DNA from 4 places in the Hoeflea sp. EC-HK425 genome. Region 1 is predicted to be linked to each of the others. Evidence: predicted binding sites of a transcription regulator. Region 1 holds the regulator's gene; each other region holds the start of a gene.
The links. The regulator LexA, encoded in region 1, represses DNA repair genes until DNA is damaged. The targets are predictions, from matches to a motif close to TGTTCNNNNTGTGTTCNG.

Region 1 (3,208 bases):
TGGGTGATGCTAACCGTGATGCTTGTGGCCGTATTGGCCGACCGGCCGGCGCTGACGATGCGCAATGTCGCGCTTGCGGCAATCGTGATCATCCTGATCTCACCCTCCGCAGTCGTTGGCCCGGGCTTCCAGATGTCGTTTGCCGCAACCGCGGCGCTGATATCCGCCTATGCCGCCATTGCCCGTCGGCCCCGTAACACCGCCGCCCGCGAGGTGGCTCAGGCCAGGCGGCCGGGACTGCGCAGCCTGCCGGGTCTTGTCGCAAAGGCAATGCTTGGCCTTGCCATCACATCGCTGGTCGCGGGTCTCGCCACCGGTCTGTTCTCCGCACATCATTTTCACCGGGTGGCGGGCAACGGATTGCTTGCCAATCTTCTGGCGATGCCATTGGTGACATTCATTGTCATGCCTGCCGGGCTTCTTGCCATGCTCGTGATGCCGTTCGGTTTGGAGGCCTGGCCGCTCAAGCTGATGGGGCAGGGGCTCGAAGCTGTGATTGCGGCAGCCAACTTCGTCAATGATCTTGGTGGCGATGTCAGTGTCGGGCAGATCCCGGTCGAGGCCACGCTGATTGCGGGAACAGGCTTTGTGCTGCTGGTGTTTCTGACAAGCTGGCTGCGTCTCTTCGGGCTGGCCCTGATCTGCCTCGGTCTCACATTGGTGATGCCGCCATTCAGGCAGGCTGAACCGGATCTGCTGGTCAGCGAGGATGGCAGACTTGTCGGGCTGAAAACCGGGGGTAGCCTTGCCAGCAATGCAGCCAGGCCATCGGCCTTCATCTTTCGCCAGTGGCAGACTGCGCTCCGGGGGATGCCACATTTGCCACCGCTACCTGCCGAAACCGTCAAAAAATCCACGTCGGATGAACCGGCCCCGGATATCCTTGACCGGCTGCTTGCGTCGGCGGTTCGCGAACCTTCCCGGTTTCACTGCGCCGGCCGCGGCCTCTGTGCCGCAGTCCACAAGCAGCTTGCCATCATCGCCATCGATAAAGCGGACTTGATCGGCGCCGCCTGTGACCGGGCCGATCTGGTGATCGTGGCTGTTCCCGTCTATCTCGGCAGCTGCCGGTCGGGCGCCACACTGATCACGTCGCGAACACTGCGCCGCTCCGGGGCGCTGGCAATAATACTCGAGGAGCCACCCCGGTCATTTCTGTCGCAAAGCGGTCCGAACCCCGATCCGGAAACCAGGCAGAACATTCAAATCAGGGCGGCCCTGCAGGGCATCACTCGACCGTGGACGATCCAGCGTTACTATGATTGGCGCACGGACACGTTCGATTTGCCAAATTGACCACACTGCCAGCGATCATTTCGCCCATACATTCATCAGGGGATGCAATACACGGCACGGTGTCTCAAGCGACCATTCAAGGACTGCGGGCAGAGATCATACTTCCGGCACTGTGAAGGCTACGCGCTTCAGTGATAGCGCCGGATAAGGCCGACCAGCTTGCCTTGCACCTTCACCCGGTCGGGCCCGAAGATTCGGGTTTCATAGGCCGGGTTCGCCGCCTCGAGCGCGATCGATGCACCTTTGCGCCGGAAGCGCTTCAGTGTTGCTTCCTCGTCATCGACCAGCGCCACGATGATGTCGCCCGGATTGGCGGTCGACATGTTGCGGATCACCACGGTGTCACCGTCAAAGATCCCGGCATCGATCATTGAATCGCCCTTTACCTCGAGCGCGTAATGGTCTCCGGGGCCGATCATCTCGGCAGGAACGGTGATGTTGTGGGTAATGTTCTGGATCGCCGAAATCGGCACGCCTGCTGCGATGCGGCCCATCATTGGCACTTCCGCCACGTGCGAAGCCTCGTCATTGGCAGGTTCCGCCCGTCGTGCCGGCTCTGGCTGTTTGCCCAGACTGCCTTCGATCACGCTCGGAGAAAATCCGCGGCGTGGCTGCAGGTTGGCCTGGTAGCTGTCGGGAAGCTTGATCACCTCAAGCGCACGGGCGCGGTTTGGAAGCCGCCGAATGAAACCGCGCTCTTCCAGCGCCGTTATCAGACGGTGGATGCCGGACTTCGATGCCAGGTCGAGCGCATCCTTCATTTCGTCAAACGATGGCGGAATGCCGCTTTCCTTCATGCGTTCATTGATGAAGAGCAGAAGTTCGTGCTGTTTGCGCGTCAACATTGGCATTTTACCCCGGGGTCCGGCCCGATTGCCGGAATGAAACAAAACCAGAACTTGGGTACCATGTTCCATATGTGTTCCGCAAGGGGTAAAGAAACAATGAAGGAACATTGGCGGCGCGAACCATAAACGGGTGCGGAACATGGCCGTTGAAAGCTCACGGGCACTGATCTTCTGCCTAAATCATTGAAATGTTTATGTATTGTGCCTGTAGGCAAGGCGCGGGTGGCTTGTCCGGTCCGGGGCGAACAGGAAATGCCTGGTCCGATGTGGGTTGTTTGGAACACAGGATAAGCCGAATCACTGGGCGAGGGTCCATCCACCTGCCTGCCACTCGGTTAAGATGCTCTGTTCAAAGGCTGATGCGGACCGGCAGGTCGAAGTCATTGTCCTGCTTGACCGCTTCCGCTGCGGCGAAGAGTGCTTTCTTGTACTCCGTAAAATTCTTCTTGAACCGGTCGGTGACGCCGCCCAGTGCCAGCGCCACTGGCTGTCCTTGCAGTTCGGCCGGAAGCCTCAGTGCCAGGGTGGAGCCGCCTTCAAGCGGCATGTTCTCCGCATAGGCAAAGCCGTTCTCGTGGATCTCCTTGATCCGCGCCAGTATTGTCTTGGTGTCTGTGCGCTCGTTCGGGTTCTGCGTGGCGATGTTGGCCCGCCGGACGATGTTGTCGATCTTGTCCTCGGGCAGCGTGGAGAGCAGGATCCATCCCGCAGCCGAGAGCGTGATCGGCCGCATGAAGCCTTCGTCGATGTGAAAGCGCAGCGCGTGAATGGACTCCTTCGTCCGGGTATATTGCAGGTAGATGTCGTTCTTGGTTCCCAGGAACACGCCTTCGCCGGTCGCCGCATGCAGGTCGTTGAGCGCATCGATCATCTGTCCGGAGCCGAACATGACGCGCGGAATCCAGTCCCCCAGAGCGGTAAGCTTCGGGGTGGGAAAGTAGTCGCGCGTGCTTCTGTCGAAATTCAGATAGCCGAGGTTGACCAGCGTCTTGAGCATCACGGTGGTGCTTGATTGCGGGTAGCCGAGATCGCTCGCCATCTGCGACATCGAACGCGGTTGCTGC
Region 2 (3,208 bases), 860 kb from region 1:
ACAGGAAATCACGTCGTGCCTTGCTCAGCGCCTTGGAATCGTCGAGGCCTTCGGGGATGCAATCAGGATCGAGAATGACTGCCGCGGCCACCACCGGCCCCGCGAGCGGGCCGCGTCCGGCTTCATCGACACCGGCGACAACGGGTAAACCGTTCTGCATGGCATGCTGCTCGAAGCGATAATCGGGTATCGCGGGATAGTCTGGAAACAGCGAATCGGGCGGGGTGCGAGCCATATTGCGGCGAAGCTCGCACACCCGCCCGATCCTCTGCAAGGCCCGGCGGCTGGGGACGGGATGCCGCACGAGCGCCGGACCGCGATATGGGGCGGGTCACGGTCCGGATTTCCGGCTGCGCCAAAGGCATGATCTGCCGGTGGCGCAGCGATACTTGCCAAGACACCCACTACTTGAGGTGCTTGAAGCCGTGGTTGCTTCCGCCCTACAGCAGGCTCAGCTGCACGCCCTCTCCATGAGGCGGCACGAAGTGATCGGTCCGCAACGGCGTTTTTCTCGCATTGAGCCCAAGCCGTTTGGCGGTCAGGTCGAAGCGGCGGGCGATCTGCCACGCATAGGGTCCGGTCCCGCGCATCCGCTTGCCGAACTCGGCGTCATAATCCTTGCCGCCGCGCATCGAGCGAACCAGCGACATCACATGCCGGTAGCGATCGGGGTAGTGCCTGAGCAGCCAGTCCCTGAACAAGGGACTCACCTCGATCGGCAGACGCAGCATGACGTAACCCGCAGCATCCGCGCCTGCAGCCTTTACCGAATCGAGTATCCGCTCGATCTCGTGATCATTGAGACCGGGAATGACCGGCGCCACCATCACCGAAACCGGGATGCCGGCACCCGAAAGGGCCCTGATGGCTTCAAGTCGCCGTTCCGGTGTGGCTGCCCGCGGTTCCATGGTGCGCGCCAGCTTGCGATCGAGCGTGGTGACCGAGAGCGCCACCCGGGCCAGTCCCTTCGAGGCCATGCGTGACAACACGTCAATATCGCGCATCACCAGCGCCGACTTGGTGACGATGCCGACCGGGTGCCCGGCTGCCTCCAGCACCTCGAGCAATTGCCGCATGATGCGCCATTTCTTTTCGACAGGCTGGTAGGGGTCGGTATTGGTGCCGATGGCGATCGGCTGGACCTTGTAGCCCGGGCGGGACAACTCGCGTTCAAGCAGCCGCGGCGCATCAGGCTTGGCAAACAGCCGGGCCTCGAAATCCACACCCGCCGACAGCCCCATATAGGCATGGGTCGGTCGGGCGAAGCAGTAGACACAGCCGTGTTCGCAGCCGCGATAGGGATTGATCGAGCGGTCGAATGACAGGTCGGGTGACTGGTTGCGGGTAATGATAGTGCGCGGTTTCTCGATCTGTACCTCGGTCTTGAACGGGGCCAGCTCCTCGATGCTGCTCCAGCCGTCGTCAAAGACTTCCCGTGTATTGATCTCGAAGCGGCCTGACATGTTCAGCCCGGCACCGCGGCCACGCACGCGGTCGTCGGCGACCCGAATGCCACTCGCAGCCATCAGCGCATCGGCCTCGGCCGATCCCAGGCCGGGTGCAAGGGCAGTCTGTTTCAGTGTTGCAAGGTTCGGCATGAAACCTCCATCAGCGCCGGGTTCGAGTTGGTCATCGGCCGCTGTTCATGATTATATTCCTAACGCATGGAGGGGAACGAAGCAAGAACAAAAAGGAGAAACACCTACGAATGTCCGGGAAAACCCGGGAGAGCCTCATCTGGCATATCCACCGCGCATGCAGTAAAAGGCGTCATGATCAGTGTTTTGATTGAATGCAAAGACCAGGAACAAGCACTTGCCGTGACCCTGGCGTCTCTGGTTCAAGGCGCGGTTGAGGGCATTGTTGCCGAGGTCGTGATTCTCGATCGCGGCTCCCGGGACGGCACAGCCTTGCTGGCCGATGCCGCCGGCTGCCGGTTTCTGGAAGATCCGGATCTGCGTGATGTCGTGCGATCCGCGCGCGGGGACTGGTTGTTGCTGATTGAGCCCGGCGCCAGGCCGCTTCTTGGCTGGGTCGATCATCTTGGCCAGCACATGGTTGCGGGCACCATGTCCGCCCGGATGCGGCCCTCGCGGGAATACCGGCTGCCGTTCTTTCAGCGGTTCCGCCGCCGCGTTTCGGCTCTCGAGCACGGCGTGCTGATCCCGAAGCGGCAGGCGATCGCCAATGCGAAATCAGGCCATTCGCTGGAAAGCCTTGGGCGCGGGCTGGCGATGACCCGTCTGAAATGCGAGATCGTTCCAGCCTCTGTCCTCGCCCTGCGCTGACCCGCGATATGGACTTATCGGGTCGCCGTGAGCGTCCTTGTGGCGGCGATGAACCAGTCCGGCTGGTCCTGCTTCAGTTTCTGCGCAGCCGCCAGTGCTTCCGCGGCATCGGCAAAGAGCCCGAAACAGCTCGCTCCCGAGCCTGACATGCGCGCCATCCGCGCACCTGCGGTCCCGAGCGCCGAAAGGCATTGGGAAATTTCCGGCACCATCCGTTGCGCTGCCGGCTGGAGGTCGTTTCTCGCCTGCCGCAACCAGGCGATGAACTGTTCCCTGTCGCCAAGCCCTTGCGGCTGCGGCAGCGGCGGGTTCTCCCGGCATTCAAGCGCCTGGAACACCTTGGGTGTCGACACACCGACGCGCGGATTGACGATCACCATGTCGAGCGGGAAGCCAAGCTCAACCGGCGTCAGTGCTTCACCGATGCCGCGGGCAATCAGCGGACGTCCGTCAAGGCACATGGGGACATCCGCACCCAGATCGAGCGCGATCCGCGAAAGGGTCTCAGCGCCGGGATGATAGTCCCAGTGCTGGCAGAGAAGCTTCAGGGCCGCGGCCGCATCGGCCGAGCCGCCTCCAATTCCGGAGGCGACCGGAAGCCGCTTGTCGAGACAGATTTGGACAGGAGAGAGGTCCCGCGCCGATCGCATCGCGTCAGCCCGCAACATGTCGCGGGCCCGTACAACCAGGTTGTTGCCGGCATCCTCGCCTGCAAGAACCTGTGACTCCTGGCCTTCGAGCCTGAAAACATCGCTGCTGGACGTTTCAATCGAAACTCGGTCGCCCAGTTCGGTAAACACCACAAGGCTTTCGATCAGATGGAAGCCGTCGGCGCGCCGTCCCGTGACATGAAGCGCCAGGTTGATCTTCGCCGGCGCGTCAATGCCGGTCATTGATCCTCTGGACCAAACCGTCTGCGC
Region 3 (3,208 bases), 860 kb from region 1:
CGTATCATTTCCGAGCAGACCGAAATCTCGTCTTCGAAGATCCGCCGCGGCGAGATCTCCGAGGCAGATTTCGAGAAGCTCGTCGGGTGCTCTCAGATGATGCAGAAGATCCCGCTCTACATCGACCAGACCGGTGGTATCTCCATCGCCCAGCTTTCGGCCCGTGCCCGACGGCTCAAGCGCCAGCGCGGCCTCGATGTTCTGGTCATCGACTACATCCAGCTGATGACCGGATCGGGCAAATCCTCCGACAACCGCGTGCAGGAAATCACCCAGATCACCACCGGCCTGAAAGCGCTTGGCAAGGAACTGAACGTTCCGATCATCGCCCTGTCCCAGCTGTCGCGTCAGGTGGAGAACCGCGAGGACAAGCGGCCGCAGCTCTCCGACTTGCGCGAGTCGGGTTCGATCGAGCAGGATGCCGACGTCGTGCTGTTCGTCTATCGCGAGGAATATTACACCAAGAACAGCGAGCCGCGCCGGAGCCAGGACGAGGTCGTCGCCGACATCAAGACACCGGAATACCTCGCCTGGGAAGAAAAGATGATGAAGGTCAAGGGCACCGCCGACGTCATCATCGCCAAGCAGCGCCACGGCCCGACCGGCACCGTGCAGCTGGGCTTCCAGGCCGAGTTCACCCGCTTTGCCGACCTGGCCGACAATTCCTACGCCCAGTTCATCCACGACGAATAGGCCAAGGTCTTGGCATCAATCCCGACCACGCAGGACCATGGTCCAACTTCCCCAGCCACGGTGAGGATGGCTGTGGATCTGGGGGCGCTGGCGGAAAACTGGCGGACCATGCGCAAGCTGTCGGGCAACGCCCGTTGCGGCGCGGCCGTCAAGGCCGACGCCTATGGCACCGGCGCCGGTCATGCAGCGCCCAGACTGGCGCGCGAGGGCTGCCGGGATTTCTTCGTCGCCGATGCCAACGAGGGCGCGCGGCTGCGACCGCTGCTGCCGGATGCAAAAATTCATGTTCTGAACGGCGTCTTCGAAGGCTCTTTCGCACAAACGCTGGCGCACGACCTGATCCCGGTGATCAACTCGCCGGAACAGGCGGCATTCTGGTGCGGCAATGCAGACGGCCGGCCCTATGCGCTGCACATCGACACCGGCATGAACCGCCTCGGGCTGACGCCTGAACAGGCAGTGCGCCATTCCGAAAGCAGCGCTCCCGCCCCCTGCCTGGTGATGAGCCATTTCGCCTGCGCCGACGAACCCGCGCATCCGCTCAATGCCCGCCAGATGCGAATGTTCTCGGGGCTGCGCGACTGCTTTCCAGCAGCGGAAATGAGCCTCGCCAATTCCGCGGGCATCTACCTTGGTCCCGGCGCCCATCACGACCTCACCCGGCCTGGCATCGCGCTTTATGGCGGCGAAGCAGGCACCGGCGCTGTGACACCGATGCGCCCGGTTATAACGGCGGAAGCACGAATTCTGATGGTGAGGCAGGCAAAGGCCGGTGAGACTGTCAGCTATGGCGCCGCCCATACGCTCGCACGAGACAGCCGCATCGCGGTCTGTGGCGCGGGCTATGCCGACGGGTTTCACCGCTCGGCGTCCGGGGCCGGCGTGCCGCTCCGTTCCGCCGTCGCCCAGGGCGCATTCGGCGCGTTTGATGGCAACCGCGTCCCGGTGATCGGCAAGATCACCATGGACCTGACCATGTTCGATGTCACCGATCTGCCCGAAGCCGCCGTCAACGCCGGCGACTGGATAGAGCTCATGGGCCCCACAATCACGCTGCAGGACGCCGCGACCGCCGCCGGAACCGTCAGCTACGAATTGCTGACCAGCCTTGGCCAGCGCTACACGCGCAGGCATCACGACTGAACAGCGAGCGCGAGCCATGCATTGCGCCAGGGTCCGCAGAACTGAATTGACACCCGAACTGTTGCGTGAATCGCAAGAGAGAAAAGAACAAACGGTGGACAAAACGTCCGCTTCCTGACAAACCGGCTAAAACAGAGAGGTATCCGACCCTTGGCCAAGACCCGCGTTCAATTCGTCTGTCAGTCCTGCGGCACCATCCATTCCCGCTGGGCGGGCAAGTGTGACGGCTGCGGCGAATGGAACACCATTGTTGAGGACGACCCGACCGGCGGCATCGGTGGCGGCCCCGGCACGGCAGCCCGCAAGGGCCGACCGGTGGCGCTCGCCAGTCTGGCCGGCGAGATCGAGGAAGCGCCGCGCATTTCGACCCGGGTCAGCGAACTCGACCGCGTCACCGGCGGCGGTTTTGTCCGCGGATCGGCAGTACTCGTTGGAGGAGACCCGGGCATCGGCAAGTCGACGCTGCTGATGCAGGCCGCGGCAGCGCTGGCAAGACAGGGCCACCGCGTGATCTATGTCTCGGGCGAAGAAGCGGTCGCACAGGTGCGATTGAGGGCCCAACGCCTGGGCGCAGCGGATTCGGGCGTGCTTCTGGCGGCTGAAACCAATGTCGAGGATATCCTGGCGACGCTGGCCGAAGGTAAGCGCCCGGATTTCGTCATTATCGATTCGATCCAGACCCTGTGGAGCGATCTTGCAGGCTCGGCGCCAGGAACCGTCACCCAGGTGCGCACCGGCGTGCATGCGATGGTACGCTATGCCAAGCAGACCGGGGCCGCCATGGTGCTGGTCGGCCACGTCACCAAGGACGGGCAGATCGCCGGTCCCCGCGTGGTCGAGCACATGGTCGATGCGGTGCTTTATTTCGAAGGCGACCGCGGTCATCACTACCGGATTCTCAGAACCGTCAAGAATCGCTTTGGCGCCACCGACGAGATCGGCGTCTTCGAAATGTCCGACAAGGGCCTGCGCGAAGTCGCCAATCCGTCCGAGCTGTTCCTCGGAGAACGCAATGCCAAGGCCCCGGGGGCCGCGGTGTTCGCCGGCATCGAGGGCACCCGCCCTGTGCTGGTCGAGGTCCAGGCGCTGGTGGCTCCCTCAAGCCTGGGCACGCCGCGCCGCGCCGTGATCGGCTGGGATTCGGCGCGGCTGTCGATGATCCTCGCGGTGCTCGAGGCCCATTGCGGGGTGCGGCTCGGAAGCCACGATGTCTACCTCAACATTGCCGGCGGCTACCGCATTGCAGAACCGGCGGCCGATTTGGCTGTGGCTGCAGCTCTGGTTTCCTCTCTCGCCGGGCTTGCCCTTCCCGCCGATTGCGTCTATTTCGGCGAAGTCAGCCTGTCGGGGGCCATCCGGCCGGTGGCGCAAA
Region 4 (3,208 bases), 2.1 Mb from region 1:
TGTTGAGGATGCTTCTGACGCCCTTGGTCTTTGCGGCCTTCAGCGCCGCCTCTATCGCCGCCGCCGGGATCTCCATTTGCAGGACCAGCGTGTCGCTCGCCGCCATCGCCGCTACCGCCTGGTCGGCGTCCTCAGCCGTCACATGGCCGTTGGCGCCGGGAATGACGGCGATCATGTTCTCGCCATCACCACCAACAAGGATCAGCGCGGTGCCCGTGGGGCCTTCGATGTGGCGGACGCGGCCGAGGTCCGAGCCGGCGTCTTCAAGCAGGGCGAGCGCTTCGGTGGCGAAGCTATCATTGCCGACTGCGCCACACATCTTCACCGTTGCGCCGGCCCGTTGCGCCGCCAGCGCCTGGTTGGCGCCCTTGCCGCCCTGCGCCGTGGTGAAATCCGTGCCGGAGACGGTCTCGCCCGGTTCAGGAAGTCTCGGCGTGGTGGCGATCAGGTCCATGTTGACTGATCCGATGACGGTGATCATGGCGGCCTCCCTTGCTTGCCCGCATCCGCCATGTGGCAACCGGGCTGCGCTCGCAATCGTGTCGCAAGCTTTCTGTCAGCTTATCGGTGTGGAGAAAAGGGGTCAGTCGTCTTCATCGACAACACGCAGTTTGAGCGTTGAGGAGCGCGGTTCGAATTTCGGGCTCTCGCGTGACCCGGCGTCGGTCGTGGTCTGTTCCGGAGCAGGCGCTGCTGCCGTCCCCTCGCTCAGTTGCGCAAATTCCAGCGCCTCGATCTTTGCGCCGCGCCTGGTCAACTTGTCAGAGGAGGTCAGGATCAGGTCGACATCCTTCTGCGCCATCGAGAAATGCGCCTGCAGCTTGCGCACTCGGTCATCGAGCCGCGAGACATCCTCCATCAGCCGGATCACTTCGCCCTGGATCAGGTGCGCCTGTTCGCGCATCCGTGCGTCCTTGAGCAGCGCCTGGATCACCTGGATCGACAGCATCAGCAGCGACGGCGAGACGATCACCACCCGTGAGCGCTGCGCCTTGTGAACGATCGCCTCGAACCTCTCATGGATCTCCGCGAAGATCGATTCCGAGGGCACGAACAGGAACGCCGTGTCCTGGGTTTCACCGGCAATCAGGTACTTGTCCGAAATGTCGCGGATATGGACCTCGATGTCCCGGCGAAAGCGTTGCTGTGCACTTTGTGCCGCCTGCTCGCCGCTACCTTCGGCCTCCGCCTCGCGCATCGCGTTCCAGGCTTCCAGCGGAAACTTTGCATCGATGACAAGGTCCGGCGCACCATTCGGCATGGCGATGGTGCAGTCGGGCCGCATCCCGTTCGTCAGCGTCGGCTGAAACCGGAACGCCCCCATAGGCAGCCCGTCCTGGATGATCGTTTCCATCCGCGACTGGCCGAAAGCACCTCGGGTCTGCTTGTTCGACAGGATCGCCTGAAGCCCGACCACATCGCGCGCCAGCGACTGGATGTTGTTCTGCGCCGTATCGATCACCGCCAGCCGCTCTTGCAGTTTCGACAGGTTTTCGTGCGTCGACCTGGTCTGCTCGGTGATCGAGGATCCAAGCCGTTGGGTCATGCCGTCGATACGCTGGCCGATGGATTGATTGAGTTCGGCCTGCCGCGCACCAAACAGCTCGGCCATGGCGCCCATGCGGCCCTGCATTTCCGATTGCGCCTTAAGGATCTCGGCGAGCCGTGCTTCGGCCTGAGCTGTTCGCTCCGCGGCATCGGCCTCTGCCGTGGCTCGTCTCCGGCTGGTGCGCGCCAGGCTGACACCGATCCAGATCGCAATCAGCATGAGCGCTGCCAGCGCGCCAAGCAGGGTTTCGCCCAGCGTGACCATGTGGCCGTTGAGCTCGAGAAGCGGGGTTGAAAACAGCGTGGTGCCAGTCTGCATCGACATGGCCTAGCTGATTCTCCGCCCTTTGTCAGATCAAAACGGGAACATTGTGTTGGGGCGATGTCGGTCACAGATTGACGCCGCGCGGATCAATGACTATTTCAGCGCCATGACCATCAAGCCGATCATCTACCTGCCCGACCCAGTCCTCCGCCAGCAAAGTCTGGCGGTGGAGCGTGTCGATTCGGAAATGAACAGTTTCATCGATGACATGCTCGAAACCATGTACGACGCGCCGGGCATCGGCCTGGCGGCGATACAGGTCGGCGTGCCGCGGCGGCTGCTTGTGATCGATGTTGCCGGCAAGGACGAAGAGCCCGATCCGCAGGTCTTCATCAACCCCGAACTGGTGGCGACCGGCGACGAGACCAGCGTCTACGAAGAGGGCTGCCTTTCGATCCCCGACTACTATGCCGAGGTCGAGCGTCCCGCCACGATTACCGTCAGGCATCTCGACCGTGCCGGCAAGGAACAGGTGACCGAGGCCGACGGCCTGCTCGCCACCTGCCTGCAGCACGAGATGGACCATTTGAACGGCGTCCTGTTCATCGACCACATCTCCAAGCTCAAGCGGGACATGGTGGTGCGCAAGTTCACAAAGCTCGCCAAGCAGCGCGTCACCGCCTGAGACCAGGCTTGGAATTTGCCGTTTGGCGGCTGTTCGCCTGCCGCGACCGTGTTTTGAGGAACCGCCATGCGCATCATCTTCATGGGAACGCCGGACTACGCGGCGCCTACACTTGAGGCGCTGCATCAGGCTGGCCACGAGATCGTTGCGGTCTACTCCCAGCCGCCGCGCCCGGCCGGCCGCCGCGGGCTTGAAGTGCTTCCGTCACCGGTTCACCGCATCGCAGAGCGGCTGGGCATTCCTGTGTTCACCCCAAAGAGCCTCCGGAACGAACAGGAGCAGGCGGCGTTTCGGGCGCTTGAAGCCGACGCGGCGGTGGTCGTCGCCTACGGTCTGATCCTGCCCAAAGCAATCCTCGATGCGCCCCGGCTGGGCGCCTGGAACGGCCACGCCTCGCTGTTGCCGCGCTGGCGCGGTGCAGCCCCGATCCAGCGCGCCATCATCGCGGGCGACACCGAGACCGGCGTGATGATCATGAAGATGGACGAGGGATTGGACACCGGTCCGGTGGCGCTGACAGAAACCGTCGCCATCACGCCCTGCATGACCACTGGCGAACTGCATGACAAACTCTCTGCTGTGACGGCTGAGCTGATGGTTGAGGCCATGGCGCGGCTTGAAACGGAAGGCCTGCTGCCGGTCACGCCGCAACCCGATGACGGCATCACCTATGCTGCCAAGATCAGCAAGGCCGAAACCAGGGTCGACTT

Region 2: the regulator LexA is predicted to act here: its motif matches at 1,671-1,688, upstream of SPHINGO391_RS15390 (PA0069 family radical SAM protein).
Region 3: the regulator LexA is predicted to act here: its motif matches at 1,920-1,937, upstream of radA (DNA repair protein RadA).
Region 4: the regulator LexA is predicted to act here: its motif matches at 1,900-1,917, upstream of rmuC (DNA recombination protein RmuC).

The regions. Positions count from the first base shown of each region.
Region 1 is NZ_LR701572.1:1,745,669-1,748,876, reverse strand. Features, by position in the region: gene SPHINGO391_RS11065 (ComEC/Rec2 family competence protein) at 1-1,296, shown strand, start outside; gene lexA (transcriptional repressor LexA) at 1,425-2,141, opposite strand; gene SPHINGO391_RS11055 (helix-turn-helix domain-containing protein) at 2,494-3,208, opposite strand, start outside.
Region 2 is NZ_LR701572.1:2,604,308-2,607,515, reverse strand. Features, by position in the region: gene SPHINGO391_RS15395 (ribonuclease HII) at 1-235, opposite strand, end outside; gene SPHINGO391_RS15390 (PA0069 family radical SAM protein) at 441-1,598, opposite strand; gene SPHINGO391_RS15385 (glycosyl transferase) at 1,821-2,288, shown strand; gene SPHINGO391_RS15380 (4-(cytidine 5'-diphospho)-2-C-methyl-D-erythritol kinase) at 2,303-3,181, opposite strand; gene SPHINGO391_RS15375 (tetratricopeptide repeat protein) at 3,168-3,208, opposite strand, start outside.
Region 3 is NZ_LR701572.1:882,375-885,582, reverse strand. Features, by position in the region: gene SPHINGO391_RS06950 (replicative DNA helicase) at 1-693, shown strand, start outside; gene alr (alanine racemase) at 760-1,836, shown strand; gene radA (DNA repair protein RadA) at 1,987-3,208, shown strand, end outside.
Region 4 is NZ_LR701572.1:3,810,641-3,813,848, reverse strand. Features, by position in the region: gene SPHINGO391_RS20965 (ribokinase) at 1-481, opposite strand, end outside; gene rmuC (DNA recombination protein RmuC) at 584-1,867, opposite strand; gene def (peptide deformylase) at 1,980-2,498, shown strand; gene fmt (methionyl-tRNA formyltransferase) at 2,565-3,208, shown strand, end outside.